2 regions of the Mesorhizobium sp. Primo-A genome follow, and region 2 is predicted to be linked to the other one. Evidence: predicted binding sites of a transcription regulator. Region 2 holds the regulator's gene; the other holds the start of a gene.
What was found. The regulator LexA, encoded in region 2, represses DNA repair genes until DNA is damaged. The targets are predictions, from matches to a motif close to TGTTCNNNNTGTGTTCNG.

Region 1: EOC83_RS25845 (PA0069 family radical SAM protein) is a predicted target of LexA. The motif match lies at 4,044-4,061, and genes of this name have one in related genera.

The regions. Positions count from the first base shown of each region.
Region 1 covers NZ_RZTG01000015.1:30,012-38,001, forward strand. The annotation lists gene EOC83_RS25815 (S49 family peptidase) at 1-593, shown strand, start outside; gene EOC83_RS25820 (membrane protein) at 677-862, shown strand; gene EOC83_RS25825 (4-(cytidine 5'-diphospho)-2-C-methyl-D-erythritol kinase) at 883-1,782, shown strand; gene moaB (molybdenum cofactor biosynthesis protein B) at 1,769-2,323, shown strand; gene EOC83_RS25835 (hypothetical protein) at 2,344-3,318, opposite strand; gene EOC83_RS25840 (glycosyltransferase) at 3,462-3,986, opposite strand; gene EOC83_RS25845 (PA0069 family radical SAM protein) at 4,136-5,290, shown strand; gene EOC83_RS25850 (ribonuclease HII) at 5,443-6,144, shown strand; gene EOC83_RS25855 (F0F1 ATP synthase subunit B) at 6,420-6,911, opposite strand; gene EOC83_RS25860 (F0F1 ATP synthase subunit B) at 6,922-7,521, opposite strand; gene EOC83_RS25865 (F0F1 ATP synthase subunit C) at 7,585-7,809, opposite strand; gene EOC83_RS25870 (F0F1 ATP synthase subunit A) at 7,895-7,990, opposite strand, start outside.
Region 2 covers NZ_RZTG01000003.1:176,657-184,646, forward strand. The annotation lists gene EOC83_RS06300 (AMP-binding protein) at 126-1,751, shown strand; gene kynA (tryptophan 2,3-dioxygenase) at 1,748-2,584, shown strand; gene kynU (kynureninase) at 2,663-3,910, shown strand; gene lexA (transcriptional repressor LexA) at 4,321-5,061, shown strand; gene EOC83_RS06320 (ComEC/Rec2 family competence protein) at 5,055-7,517, opposite strand; gene gltX (glutamate--tRNA ligase) at 7,620-7,990, shown strand, end outside.

The sequences.
Region 1 (7,990 bases), on a different contig from region 2:
AGGTACTGGTCTTCGTCGAAGACGTGGCGGCGTCGGGTGGCTACATGATCGCGGTTGCCGGTGATGAGATCTTCGCCGACCCATCCTCCATCGTCGGGTCGATCGGCGTGGTCTCGGCTTCGTTCGGCTTCCCGGAACTGATGAAGAAGATCGGCATCGAGCGACGCGTCCACACCGCCGGCCAGAACAAGGCGGTGCTCGACCCGTTCAAGCCCGAGAAAAAGGAAGATGTCGAGCGGCTGAAGGCGCTGCAGCTCGAGGTGCACGGCACGTTCATCGACCTCGTCAAGGAGCGGCGCGGCGCGAAACTGAAAGACGACCCGGACCTGTTCACCGGCCTGTTCTGGACCGGCATCAAGGGCCTTGAACTCGGCCTGGTCGATGCGCTCGGCGACATGCGCACGGTGCTCAAGACCCGTTTCGGGGCGAAAACCCAGCTCAGGCTGATCACGACACCGCGCGGTTTCCTCAGCCGCTTCGGCCTGTTTGGCTCAAGCAAGGGCTTTTCAGCGCCCGAGATCGCAGGCGCTGCCGCCAGCGGCCTGATCGATGCGGCGGAAGAGCGCGCATTGTGGTCTCGCTTCGAGCTTTGAAAACCCGGCAAAAGCGTCTAGCATGAGAGCTTAACCGACCCGACCGGCCACCTTCGCCGGCCCAGCGTGGGAGGAGTTTTGGTATGCCGCAGATCATTTTCTTCACCGTCGTTGGCGTCGCCGCCTATTTCGGCTACCGCACCTTCATCCGCGAAGCCGAACGCGTGACCGCCAAGGTGCGGCGTACCGAAAAGCAGACGGCCAACGGCGCGATGGGCACTTTGGTCAAGGATCCGAAGACCGGCGAGTACCGGCTGGCCAAGGACTGAGCACCATTTCGCAGACCATTGTGGACACCGACATCGGGTCGCGTAGCTGGCACGCGCACGCCAAGATCAATCTTGCGCTGCATGTCACCGGCAGGCGCCCTGACGGCTATCATCTGATCGAGAGCCTGGCGGTGTTCACGCGGTTTGGCGACAGGGTCGAAATCGCGCCTGCCGACAGCGATGAATTTACCGTGTCCGGCCGCTACGCCCCGGCGGTTCCTCTCGACGCCAGCAATCTGGTGCCTAGGGCGCGCGATGCCCTGCGACAGGCGGTCGGGCACGAGAGAACACCGCCGGTCGCTATCCGGCTGGAAAAGAACCTGCCGGTCGCCTCCGGCGTCGGCGGCGGTTCGAGCGACGCGGCGACCGTGCTGCGCGGGCTGGTGGAGACATGGGGCCTGGATATAGACGGCGCAGAGCTGGCGCGGATCGGCCTCTCGCTCGGCGCCGATGTGCCGATGTGCCTGGCGGCCAGACCTCTGGTCGCGCGCGGCATCGGAGATGAACTGTCGATGGTGCCGGATTTTTCGGCGCTTGGCCTGGTGCTGGTCAATCCGGGCACCCCGGTCTCGACGGCGGACGTCTTTGCGGCGCTTTCCCGGCGCGACAATGAGGCCTTGCCGCCGCTGCCGCGCAGCATCGATTTTCATAGCCTGCGCAACTGGCTGGAGATCACCCGCAACGACCTCGAGCCCGCCGCGCTGGCGATGCAGCCGGCTATCGGCAGGGCGCTTTCCTGGCTGAACAAGGCCGGATCCGGTTTTTCACGGATGTCCGGGTCCGGCGCCACCTGCTTCGGCCTGTTCGAGACCGGCAATGTCGCCAAGCGCGCCGCCGCCGAAATCCGCGGCCGCCAGCCCGACTGGTTCGTCGCGGCGACGCGCAGCATCGCATCGGAGGTATCTGATGGCCAGAATTGACGAGAGCCGCTCCTTCATTCCCGTGCGCATCGCGGTGCTGACCGTTTCAGATACGCGCAGCCTCGCCGACGACAAATCCGGCCAGACGCTGGCCGACCGCATCACCGAGGCCGGCCATATGCTGGCGGCCCGCGATATCGTCACCGACGATCGGGAAAAAATCCGCGACACGGTTCTGGCGTGGTCGCGGGACAAGAATATCGATGTCGTCATCACCACCGGCGGCACCGGTTTCACCGGCCGTGACGTGACGCCGGACGCGCTGGAGCCGATCTTCGAAAAGCGCATGGATGGCTTTTCGGAAGTGTTCCACCGGATCTCCTACGACAAGATCGGCACCTCGACGATCCAGAGCCGGGCGACCGGCGGCGTCGTCAACGCCACCTTCGTCTTCGTGCTGCCGGGTTCGCCAGGCGCCTGCAAGGACGCGTGGGACGGCATCCTGAAGGCACAGCTCGACTACCGGCATATGCCGTGCAACTTCGTCGAGATCATGCCGCGCCTGGACGAGCATTTGCGGCGCGGCAAATCAGCTCCGTAAAGCCGAGGCAAGCGTCGCTCTCAGCGGATGACCGGCTCGCCATGAAACCGCCGGCGCGACGGCGGCGAGACGCCGAAGCCGACTTCCATCATCAGTCGGGGCGTGCGTGCCGGCACGGTGCCCATATGGAAGCCAAAAGGGTCCTCGACGAAACCGAGACCGGCCTCGCCGGTCAGCGTCACCGGGCTCTGCTCGCCATAGACATCCAGGACCTGTTGCGCGGGGTGGCCAACCAGAAGCGTGAGCTGGTGCTTGAGGCTGCGGCGCTTGTGGCTGCCCCTGACATAGACATGCGGACCGGTGTCGGCGTCGACCGGCTTGAGGTAGAAGAAGAATTTCAGCATGCGCCAATCATCGAGGTCGAAATGATACTTGCCGAGCGAGGCGAGGTTCTTGTCGGCATCCGAAGCGGCACCGGTTAGAAAACTCCACCAGACGCGCGTCGTGATCAGTTTTGCCTGGCCGCCGAGATAGTGCGCGGCAATATCCAGAAGCAGCGGATCGCGCTGGATGGCAAGCGCCGCCGGGCAGTCGAGGATGCGCTCGAAAAAATGCCCGCTGAGCAGCGAGCGGCCAAGGCGTTTCTCGGCCTCGGCATGTTCCCCCGGCATGAATTCGAGACGGCGGTCGAAATTGCCGAAGCAAGGCGTGCGCCCGGCGAAGTCGGCGATCTCTTCATGGATATCAGGCGGCAGGACCAAGCCTGAGAACAGCCCGTCGGAGCGCAACGCATCGACGACCGCTCCCCGTTCGACACCGGCAAACATCGTATCCCCGGCATTGGCGACCGGGCGGGCGCGTTTTGCGCCCAGCCAATGCATGCGGCGTCCAGGCATTGTGCGCGCCAGCACGAACATCGGCAGCCAGGCGGGGTTTTCGCGCAGGTCCTTGAGATAGGTCGGAATGCGCACCGCGATGCGTCGCAACAGACTGCCGTCGCGCGCAATAGCCTCGAGACTGGCCGCGCCGGATGTGTCGGGGGTTGAAAGCTTCATTGGGTCCTCGGCTATGAGAGCACCACCGATGCCGCATCGGTGCTCGCCACTCGGCATGTCCCAAACCCAATTCCCGCTTGAACGGACGCTAACCCCGCGTCAGATTTTGTGCAATGCACAATGGCCTGAGCAGCTGCAAAAAATCATGTCGAGGAGCGGCGTTCCTGCTTGGCGGGCGCCATCCAGATCTCGGCGTCGAGCCGCTTCGTTGCGAGGCCGCGGGCGATGGCCTCAGCACTGCCGGCACTCTTGGCCGCGGCCGCCGCCTGACGCTTGCTGATCAGCAATCCGTCGGCCAGGGCGCGGTTTCCCGAAAAGACCCGTGCCAGGAATGGCGTGCGGCTGGCCCGCGTGCGCGAAAACCGTGCGGCCATGGTCTGCCTGGCCGTATGCGCGACAACCTCATCGATCCAGCCCTCCACCAACCGCGCGCCCGGTTCCAGGAGCAGCAACCAGTCCCCCTTGGCCTGGCGGATGCCGGCAGCGACACCGCCGGTCACGTACTGACAGCCGGCATGCTCGGCCACACGATGCGTCTGGTCGGCGGAGCCTGTGTCGCAGACGATGACTTCACGCACCACGCCTTCGACCGCGCCGCCAATCAGCGAGGCGAGCGTGCGGGCGAGGCCCTCCTCGTCATTGCGGGTTTCGATGAGAACACTGAGCATCCTTAGCCGAATAGCGGAAAGCGCCGCACAGCGCCAGTTTTGCATCGCACCATAGAAAGTTCTTGCTTTGTTCTCATCGATGAAATAGGAATAATTTCATGAACAGAGCGATTCGACACAACACGGACAGTCCCTGGGAGCGGGCGAAAATGGAACAGATCGTGCGCGCCGACATTGCAGCTTTCGGAGCAGGAAGAGCCGAGATGGCCAATGCGATGGTCGAGCAGAGCGGCATGCGTGTCCGCCCGGACCGCAACCGCGGCAGGTCGGCCGGCATCAACCCGTCCGGCCGATTCGAGCCAGTCAGCCGGCACGTGTTCGACGATGGCTGGAATTCGCTGGAAGAACTGCCCCCCTTCAAGACCGAAGTGCAGGTCGAGAAGCCGCGCACCATCATCACCCGCAACGAATCGCCCGACATTTCCTTCGACCGTTCCATCAACCCTTATCGCGGCTGCGAGCATGGCTGCGTCTATTGCTTTGCCCGCCCGACGCACGCGTTCATGGGCCTGTCGCCGGGTCTGGATTTCGAATCGAAGCTGTTCGCCAAACCTGATGCGGCGCGCTTGCTCGACAAGGAGCTTTCGAAGGACAGCTATCAGCCGCGCACCATCGCCATCGGCACCAACACCGACCCCTACCAGCCGATCGAGAAGCAATACCGGATCATGCGCGAAATCCTCGAAGTGCTGGAAGCGCGCGGCCATCCGGTCGGCATCGTGACAAAGTCCGCCCTGGTGACGCGCGATATCGATATCCTGTCGCGCATGGCCGAACGAGGGCTCGCCAAGGTGGCGCTGTCGGTGACGACGCTCGACCGCATGCTGGCGCGCACCATGGAGCCGCGCGCGTCGACGCCGACCAAGCGGCTGGAAGCGATCCGGCAGCTTTCGGATGCCGGCATTCCGGCGTCGGTCATGGTGGCTCCGATCATTCCGGGCCTGACTGATCCGGAGATGGAACGCATCCTCGATTCGGCACGTGCGGCCGGCGCGCGCGAGGCGGGTTATGTGATCCTGCGGCTGCCGCTGGAGGTCAGCCCGATCTTCAAGGACTGGCTGCTGCGCCATTATCCCGACCGTTACCGCCATGTGATGTCGCTTGTCCGCTCCATGCGTGACGGCAAAGACTACGATTCGGAATGGGGCAAGCGCATGAAGGGCGCCGGTCCCTATGCCTGGCAGATCGGCCGGCGCTTCGAGATCACAGCCAAGCGGCTTGGTCTCAATGCCGAACGGCGCACGCTGCGGACCGATCAGTTCGTTGCCGCCGGGAAAGACCAGGTGCAACTGACGCTGCTTTGAAGAGACAATTCGTCGCGATGGATTGATCCGTCGCGCACCAAGAATCCCGTCCGGCCTGCCCCGGCCTGCAGACGGTGCCCTCCCGGTCCGGCGCCCCACCCGACCCGGAGGGACTTGCGGAGAATCGGAGCCGATGCGAACCTCGCCGCAACATGGCTCGCGCGCGTTCTGATTCTCCGCCTCTCTTTGAGATCATCGAGAAGCCCGACTTCTCCTTCGAGACGAAGGCGATGGCGGAGGGCCTGTGGCCGGTCGCCGGGATGGACGAGGCAGGCCGCGGCCCCCTGGCCGGGCCGGTGGTCGCCGCAGCGGTGGTGCTCGATCCCGCCAACATTCCCGACGGCCTCGACGATTCCAAACGCCTCAGCCATTTACAGCGTGAGGCCCTGTTCCTGCGCATTCTCGGCTCCGCACAGGCGGTCTCGATGGCCTCCATCAGCGCCGAGGGCATCGACGGCAGCAACATCCTCAAGGCAAGCCTGGAAGCCATGCGGCGCGCGCTGGTAGGGCTGTCGGTCCGGCCGAAGCTTGCGCTTGCCGATGGACGCGACGTGCCGCCGGGACTGCCTTGTGAAGGGCGCGCGCTGATCAAGGGCGACCAGCGTTCGCAGTCGATCGCCGCCGCCTCGATCGTCGCCAAGGTGATGCGCGACCGCATGATGTGCGGCTGCGGCAACCATCACGACCGCTACGGGTTCGAAGTCCATATGGGCTACGCCACGGTTCGTCATCGCACCGCGATCGAAGCGCATGGCCCGGTGGCGCGGCTGCACCGCGTGTCGTTTGCGCCATTCCGGCTGGGTGGGGCCGAGGTGGACGTGGTGGAAGAAGAGAGCTTCGCCGGGCTGGATTGAGCGACGACGACGACAAGCCAATCTCCCCCCTTGTGGGGGAGATGTCCGGTAGGACAGAGGGGGGCGCTGTCCCGCCGGCCTCTCAATCGATTGCAGTTATGCCCTCAGGCTTGTCCCGATAGACCTTAGGACAACAAAGGTTAGCGTTCCTTCACGCCCCCCTCTGCCCTGCCGGGCATCTCCCCCACGAGGGGGGAGATTGGCAGCTTCAGCGCCGCAACAAAAAAGCCGCCGGGTTGCCCGGGCGGCTTTCGATGACTGGCTAGACGAACCGCCTAATTCAGCTTCGACTTCACGTCCGCGAGCGAAGCCTTGAACAGATCTGCACCGGCCTTGGCGTCGATCTTGCCGGCAAGCAGCGCGCGTGCTGCCTCGACGGCGATGTCGACGGCGCTGGCGCGCACTTCGCTGATGGCATCACGCTCGGCCTGACCGATCTTCTGTTCGGCAAGCGCGGTGCGCCTGACGACATAGTCCTCGGTCTTCTTATGCGCGTCGGCGGCAAGCATGTCGGCTTCGCGCTTGGCGGCAGCGACGATGTCGGCGGCCTCCTGCTCGGCTTCCTTGCGCTTGCGCTGGTACTGGCCGAGCAGCTGCTGGGCCTCCTCGCGCAGCCGGCGCGCTTCGTCCAGTTCATTGCTGATCCTGGCGGCACGGGCGTCGAGCGCCTTGGCGATCATGCCAGGCACCTTGATGTAGACGGCAACGCCGAGGAAGATGATCAGGGCTATCGTGGCCCAGAGCGTCGCGAGAGATGTGTAATCCATGATGCGCTCCTCACCGGGCCACGGATTTGACCGCGGCCGCGATCTCGGCCTTGCTGGCCTTGCCGCCAACCAGAGCCTCGACGATCGCCGAAGCGGTGTCCTCGGCGATGCTGCCGACTTCCTTCATGGCATTGGCCTTGATGGAAGAAATGCGGGCTTCGGCTTCGCCAAGCTTCGCGTCGAGCGCAGCCTCGACCTTCTTGCGAGCGGTGTCGGCCTCGGCCTTGGCAGCGTCGTTGGCCTGCTGGCCGATCGCGTTGGCCTTGGTCTTGGCTTCCGCCAGTTCCTGCTCGTAGGCAGCAACGGCGGCGTCGGCCTCGCCCTTCAACCTGGCCGCCTGGTCGAGGTCCTGCGTGATGCGATCGTTGCGGACATCGATGATGCCGCCGACGCGCGGCATCACCACCCGCTTCAGGAAGAGATAGAACAGCCCGAAGGTGATCGCCAGCCACAGAAGCTGCGACGGGAACGTCGCCGGATCGAATGGCGGAAACGTGCCATGCGCTTCAGCAGGCACGCTGGTGCCGGAATGCGTGTCGCCTTCCGTCGCAGCGTGGCTGGTATCGGCTGATGGCGCGGACTCTTGCGCAAAGGCAGATGTCACGAACATGGACTATCCCCGAAATTCAGGCCCGCCGCTTGCGCGGCCGGCCTGTCCAATCTTCCCGAGTGCTCAGCCGAACAGGGCCAGAAGCGCGATGAGAAGCGAGAAGATGCCCAGAGCTTCGGTCACGGCAAAGCCGAAGATCAGACGGCCGAACTGGCCATCGGCGGCCGACGGGTTGCGCAGTGCGCCCGCCAGGTAGCTGCCGAAGATGTTGCCGAGGCCAATGCCCGCGCCACCCATGCCCAGGCAAGCGATGCCGGCGCCGATGTACTTTGCTGCTTCTGCGTCCATTTGTTCAACTCCTTTGGATCTAAAATTCCGTTGCGATTCCATCCGGCGCCAATGTTGGAAATCTTTGGGCCGGAAACTTTTGGACCTAGTGCCCTGGATGCAGGGCGTCGTTGAGATACATGCAGGTCAACACGGCAAAGACGTAGGCCTGCAGGAAGGCGACCAGCAGTTCCAGTGCCGT
Region 2 (7,990 bases):
GGCGCGCATCTCCGAGCAGGCGTGATGGGCAGCACGAAGCCTCCTCAGAGCAGGACCTTAGGATCCACCACATCCAGCCAAGGCGCATTGCGCACTGGCCAGGCAGCAGACGGGAGAGCGGCGACATGCTTGGGCCTTCAGCGCATATCGACACGTTCACGCGCGATCACCTGCCGCCGCCGGAGCAATGGCCCGATATACTGCTCGACGGCTTCGACTATCCCGAACGCCTCAACGCCGGTGTCGAACTGACCGACCGGCTGGTCGAGAAGGGCCTCGGCGACCGCACAGCCCTGATCGGCAATGGCCGCCGCCGCACCTACAAGGAACTGTCCGACTGGACGAACAGGCTCGCCCACGCGCTGGTCGAGAATTATGGCGTCGAGCCCGGCAACCGGGTGCTGATCCGCTCGGCCAACAACCCCGCCATGGTCGCCTGCTGGCTGGCTGCCACCAAGGTCGGCGCCGTGGTCGTCAACACCATGCCTATGCTGCGCGCCGGCGAACTGGCCAAGATCGTCGACAAGGCGGAAATCACCGTCGCGCTCTGCGACACCAGGCTGATGGACGAGATGACCGCCTGCGCCAAGGACAGCACCTTCCTCAAACAGGTCATAGGCTTCGACGGCACCGCCAACCATGATGCCGAGCTCGATCGTGCCGCTCTCGACAAGCCGGTGACATTCACCGCCGTCAACACCGGCCGCGACGATGTCGCGCTGCTCGGCTTCACCTCGGGCACGACAGGCGTGCCGAAGGCGACGATGCATTTCCACCGCGACCTCCTGATCATCGCCGACGCCTATGCCCGCGAAATCCTGGAGGTGACGCCGGACGACATCTTCGTCGGCTCGCCGCCGCTGGCTTTCACTTTCGGCCTTGGCGGGCTCGCTATCTTTCCCCTGCGCTTCGGTGCGGCGGCGACGCTGCTGGAGCAGGCGACGCCACCCAACATGATCCACATCATCGAGACCTACAAAGCCACGATCTCCTTCACCGCGCCGACTGCCTACCGCGCCATGCTGAAGGCCATGGATGAAGGTGCCGATTTGTCTTCGCTGCGGGTTGCCGTTTCAGCCGGCGAAACCTTGCCCGCTCCGGTTTTCGAAGAGTGGACGCAAAAGACCGGCAAGCCGATCCTCGACGGCATCGGCGCCACCGAAATGCTGCACATCTTCATCTCCAACCGCTTTGGCGACATGAAGCCCGCGTCGACCGGCAAGCCGGTCGGCGGCTACGAGGCGCGCATCGTCGACGACGAGATGCGCGAAGTACCGCGCGGCGCGACCGGCAGGCTGGCGGTGCGCGGCCCGACCGGCTGCCGCTACATGGCCGATATCAGGCAGAAGGACTACGTGCGCGACGGCTGGAACATCACCGGCGACACCTTCACGCAGGACGAGGACGGCTTCTTCCATTTCGCCGCGCGCTCCGACGATATGATCGTCAGCGCCGGCTACAACATTGCCGGCCCCGAGGTCGAGGCCGCACTTCTGTCACATCCCGACGTCGCCGAATGCGCGGTGATCGGCGCCGAGGACGCCGAGCGCGGCCAGATCGTCGAGGCGCATGTCGTGCTGGTGCAGGGCGTGGCGCCTGACGCATTGACGACCAAGCGCCTGCAGGACCATGTCAAGGCGACGATCGCGCCCTACAAATACCCGCGATCGGTGAAATTCATTGCTGCTTTGCCCAAGACCCAGACCGGCAAGATCCAGCGCTTCCGGCTGCGCACGGAGAAAGTCAATTGAGCGAGCCCTACGATCCGGCGTCCGAAGGCGCACAGATGTCGTTCAACGAGCGCATGTCGTACAGCGACTATCTGCACCTGGAGAAAGTGCTGGAGGCGCAGACACCGCTCTCGTCGGCGCATGACGAGATGCTGTTCATCATCCAGCACCAGACCTCGGAACTGTGGATGAAGCTCGCTTTGCACGAGATTGGCGCCGCGATCCGCTCGATCCGCGCCGACCGGCTTGAGCCGAGCTTCAAGATGCTGTCGCGAGTCGCGCGCATCTTCGAGCAGCTGAACAATGCCTGGGATGTGCTGCGGACGATGACGCCCAGCGAATACACCGAGTTTCGCGACGCGCTCGGCCAGTCCTCGGGTTTCCAGTCCTGGCAGTATCGCGCCATCGAGTTCATGGCCGGCAACCGCAACCTGGCCATGCTCGGCCCTCACAAGCATCGGCCTGACCTCAGCGGAAAGCTGGAAGCCATTCTGGCCGAGCCGTCGCTCTATGACGAAGCGCTGCTGCTTTTGGCGCGCAACGGATTCGACATCGGTGCCGATGCCAGGCGCACGGACTGGCGTGAGACGCGAACCGAGAATGAAGAGGTCCTGGTCGCCTGGCAGACTATCTACCGCGATCCGCAGCGCTACTGGATGTTCTACGAACTGGCCGAGAAGCTGGTCGACTTCGAGGATTATTTCCGCCGCTGGCGCTTCAACCACGTCACCACGGTGGAGCGCATCATCGGTCTGAAGCGCGGCACCGGCGGCACGTCGGGCGCTTCGTATCTGAAGAAAATGCTCGAGGTCGTGCTGTTTCCGGAGCTGTGGACGGTCCGCACCCGGCTCTGACATCATCGAAATGAGAACAGGCTCACCGAAGGGACGCTCTGTGGCGGAAACCCCTTCGCGAACAACCGGGGACTGACCATGAGTGGAATTCCTGATCTCGCCGCAGTCGAAGCGATGGATGCCACGGATCCGCTGCGGGCCATGCGCGACCGTTTCATTCTGCCGGAGGGGGTGATCTATCTCGACGGCAATTCACTGGGGGCAGCATCTCATGCCGTTTTCGGCGAGCTGCAGCAGGCGGCGACGCAGGAATGGGCCCGAGATCTTATCCGAGCCTGGAACACGGCCGGATGGTTCGAGATGCCGATCGAACTCGGCGACCAACTCGGACGCCTGATAGGAGCCGCGGCCGGCCAGACCGTTGTCTGCGACACGACATCGACCAACATCTACAAGGTGCTGCACGCAGCGATGGAGATGCGGCCCGGCCGGTCAGCCATCGTCGCCGAAGGTGACAGTTTTCCCACCGACCTGTACATCGCCGAAGGCGTGGCCTCGACCCGGGATGGCGTCCTGCTGCGCCTCGCGGGCGTCGACGCGCCGACCATCGAAGATCTGATCGACGAAAACGTCGCGGTGGTGCTGGTCAACCACGTCAATTACAAATCGGGTGAACTGCGCGACATGGCGGCGCTGACGCGCAGGGCTCATACGGCCGGAGCGCTGATCGTCTGGGATCTCTGCCACACCGCCGGCGCCCTGCCCGTCGAGCTCGATCAGGCAAATGCCGATTTCGCTGTCGGCTGCACGTACAAGTACCTCAACGGCGGTCCGGGCGCGCCGGCCTTCATCTATGCCGCGCAGCGCCACCACGGCGATATCAGCCAGCCGCTCAGCGGCTGGTGGGGCCATGCGCGGCCCTTTGCCTTCGAACGGGGTTATGTTGCCGGCACCGGCATCCGCCGTTTTCTGTGCGGTACGCAACCGGTCCTGTCGATGCGGGCGCTCAAAGGCGCGCTTGCCATCTGGAGCGACGTCGACATGGCGGCATTGCGAAAGAAGAGCGTCGCGCAGACAGAACTGTTCATCCAGCTCGTCGAAGCCAAGTGCGGCGCCTACGGTCTCACGCTGGAGACCACCCGCGACGCGACCAGGCGCGGCAGCCAGGTGTCGTTCCTTCACGACCACGGCTATCAAATCATGCGGGCGCTGATCGAGCGCGGGGTGATCGGTGACTTCCGCGCACCGTCGACCATCCGTTTCGGCTTCACGCCGCTCTATGTCAGCTACAAGGATGTGTGGCTGGCGGTTGAGGTTCTGGAAGACATTCTGCGCACGGGAGCATGGAAGGACCAGCGTTTCGCCGTCAAGGAAGCCGTTACCTGACGCACCGATCCCGGCGATCCGCCGTCGCTGCCCTCACTGCCTGGCAAATGACGGAGAGCTGAATTTCCAGCCAAAATGCCCAACTGACGTTGGCGTTTTGGCTCCGTTTCGTTCACGGCCAACGAACGTCCCGAAGGTTGCAATCGCCCCTTGTCGAGGTCGATCGACAGATAATGCCAAGCTTTGGTAGGGGATAAGCCACAGGTCATTAACCATAACAATTTCAATGTGAGCAGGCGCATTGCCGAAGGTGGCGCCCGTCGATCGTAACCCGCTGGCAAGCGCCAAATAATTTCAGCAGCCTTAACAAATTCATTAAACTTTAAACGGTTGCAGAACACAACTGGAACAGATAGTGTTTGTTCTGGGTTTGTTTTTCGATTCTGGTTTCAGGGAACCTGGGGGCCGCCATGCTGACACGCAAGCAACATGAACTGCTGATGTTCATCCATGAACGCCTGAAGGAGAGCGGCATTCCGCCATCCTTCGACGAGATGAAGGAGGCGCTCGACCTTGCCTCCAAATCCGGGATTCATCGGCTGATCACGGCCCTTGAGGAGCGCGGCTTTATCCGCCGGCTGCCCAATCGGGCCCGCGCGCTGGAAGTGCTGCGGCTGCCGGACTCCATCGCGCCAGGCCTCAATGCGGCAAAGAAGTTTTCGCCAAGCGTCATCCAGGGCAGTCTTGGTCAGGGTGGTGCTCTTGGCCGGCAGATCAAGCCGGCGCCTTCGCGGATGCCTTCGCCCGGCAATGACGACGATGCGGTCTCTGCCGTTTCGATCCCGGTCATGGGTCGCATCGCCGCCGGCGTGCCGATCGATGCCATCCAGCATCAGACGCATTCGATTTCGGTGCCGCCGGACATGATCATGGGCGGCGCGCACTATGCGCTGGAGGTCAAGGGCGATTCGATGATCGAGGCCGGCATCTTCGACGGCGACACCGTTATCATCCGTAACGCCGACACGGCCAGCCCCGGCGAGATCATCGTGGCGCTGGTCGATGAAGAGGAAGCGACGCTGAAGCGGTTCCGCCGCAAGGGCGCCTCGATTGCCCTCGAAGCCGCCAATCCAGCCTATGAGACACGGATTTTCGGGCCGGACAGGGTCAAGGTGCAAGGCAAGCTCGTCGGCCTGATCCGTCGCTACTGAGACGGCTGTGGGTTGACCACTGGCTTCTCGGGTTTCTTGAAGGGTGCCAGCCCCCTCGCCTCGCGAGAGTATCTGCGTTGCGTGTGCCAGGGCCGATATGGGCTGTCCACCGCGAAGCTGATCGTCGCCGGCGTGGTCGCCGATTGGCGATCGAAGAAGACCGCGGCACTGCCTTTGCGAGCCAGTTGCCGCTTGGTGATGACGAGAACCAGCGGGTTGTGACAGGCGTCATAGGCGGTGGCGTCGTTGACGACGATCAGTTCGGCGAAGCCGCAGGCTTTCCAGGTGTCCTTGCGGTCCTCGACATAGGCAATGATCGCACCGGACATGTGCCTGGCCACGCAAACGCCTGAGGAGCAATAGAACGGCGATCCCGGCGGTAGCTCAACGGCATCCGCGACGTCGAATTGCCCATCGCTGTTGTCGAACACTTCCGGAACGACGATGGTTTCCGATGTCAGCGCGCGTTTCCAGTTGTCGACGGTGAATTCGTTCGGCCGTTGCCGGCTGACGGCAAGCTCACCGCCACCGATCGGCAACGCCACCAGCCGGGCGTCTTCCGAGATCAGCACATCGGGCGTGCGCGTATCCGAGACGGTCAGCAAGCCTGCCAACGCGAATGGCAGAGCCGCGAGCCGCAGCCATGTCGTCGCCATCGTCGCGATGACCAGGGCAATGGCCACCAGCAGGACCGACTGTTGCGAAATCAGCCCGACCCCATCGACAGGCGAACGCTCGGAGATCCAGCCCGATATGGCGATCATCATCGTCAGGCCCTTGCCCATCAGGTAGAGACCTGGCCAATCCAATCCGAAAGGCATCAGCAGCGCGCTGGCGACGGCCAGGAACATGACGACGGTGACGATCGGCATAACCGCGAGATTGGCGAACAGGCTGAGCGGCGACACACGCTGAAAATGCCAGATGGCAAACAGCGTCGTGGCGCTGCCGGCGATGATCGAGGTCATGGCCAGACCGATTGCCGCCAGCAGGAATTTTCGTGTCAGGAACCCGGGCAAGGATCGCTTCGGCGGCGGCGTTCTTGCTTTTCCCGCGCGGTGATCCGCCCAGCCGGCATAGGCGCCGACCAGAGCCGCGGTCGCGGCGAACGACATCTGAAAACTCGGGCCGACCACCTCATGCGGCGACACCACGATGACGGCGATCGCCGAGATCGCCAGATTGCGCATGGTGAGTGCTGCTCGATCGAACAGAACTGCAATCAGCATCACTGCCAGCATGATGAAGCTGCGTTCGGCGGCGACGACGATACCTGAGATGACGAGGTAGGCTGCGATCGAGAACAGTGCGGCGGCAGCGGCATACTTCTTGACCGGGCGACGCGCGGAAAAATCGGGAAACAAGGCGAAGGCGCCGCGCAGCAACCCCATGATGGTGCCGGCGACCAGAGCCATATGCAGTCCCGAAATGGAGATGATGTGGTAGATGCCGGTACGTCGCATCGCCTCATTGATGTCGTCGGGAATGCCGGCGCGCACGCCGACGATCAGCGCCGCGGCGATCTCGCCTTCGGCGCCGCCGACGCTCGCCCTGATATGGTCGGCGATGCCTTCACGGGCATTTTCCACGCTGGAGGAAATTCGGGCCGACAGCGGCATGTCGCCATCATCGCTGACGACAAGCTTGGGATTGCCGAGAAAGAACCCGCTGCCGCCAATGCCGGCAAAATAGCTGTCGAAGGAGAAATCATAGCTGTCCGGTCGCACCGGCCCGGTCGGCGGCAAAAGCTTGGCATATCCAGTGATGAGAGAGCCTGCGGTCACGTCAGCCGGGATCTTGCGTGCCGAAAGCCGTACCCGTTCCGGCGCATAGCGCAGTTTCGGTCTTGCGGTCGATGTTACGTCGATGGTCAGCCGGATACGGCCAGTTTCCATACGGTCGAGCGAGACGACGCGGCCGGTCACCTGCGTCGAGATTTCCGAGCCCAACATTTGTGTGCCCGCACGCCACGTCTCGACCTTGGCAGCAAGCAGCCCTAGGGCGCACAAAAGTGCCGCCATGAAACACAGATGGGTCTTTGGCCATGAGCGCGAGACCAGCGCACAGATCCCCGTCAGGATGACAACCGCGACAGGTCTCGCAAAGTCGGGTTCAGCCGTCAGCGAAAAATAGCCGATCGCTCCGATCGCAAGGCAGACCGGTACCAGCAGGAAGGCCACGCCCCGGTCGAGTTCCAGGCTCGCCGCCATGTTCACGCTGTGGCGCAGGCGTGGCAGTGATATCAGGCCGATCTGCCGGCGCACGCGCACGATCCTGCCGGTTCCGGCAACAGGAACAGAGGCGGCGATACCCGTTTGCAAGGGCAGCTTGCCGGAATCCGGCACGAGGGGCGACGGCGGCGGCAATGAGGCTGGCAGAGGCGCAAACAGGGACCGTTCGCTGACGCCAATGGCAGCGTCCTCGCCCTGATCCGAGCCCCAGCCTCGTCCAGCCATCGGGTCTGCCCCTTGCGCCCTCGACACCCTATGCTACATGAACGCGCAAAGCGCGAAAGTCCGCGCGACCGCACCCCGCTTCAGATGGTTTCCGAGAGTTCCATGTCCGACAAGGTCGTCACCCGTTTTGCCCCCTCGCCCACCGGCTATTTGCACATAGGCGGCGCGCGCACGGCGCTGTTCAACTGGCTGTATGCAAAGCACACCGGCGGCACGATGCTGCTGCGCATCGAGGACACCGATCGCGAACGCTCCAATGAAGCCGCGACGGCTGCCATCCTCGACGGGCTTTCCTGGCTTGGCCTGAGCTGGGACGGCGAGCCGGTGTCGCAGTTCGAGCGTGCGCCCCGCCACCGCGAGGTGGCCGAGGAGCTCGTGCGCATCGGCAAGGCCTATTATTGCTACGCCACGCCAGCCGAACTGGAGGCCATGCGCGAGGCCGCCAGAGCCAAGGGGCTGCCACCCCGCTACGA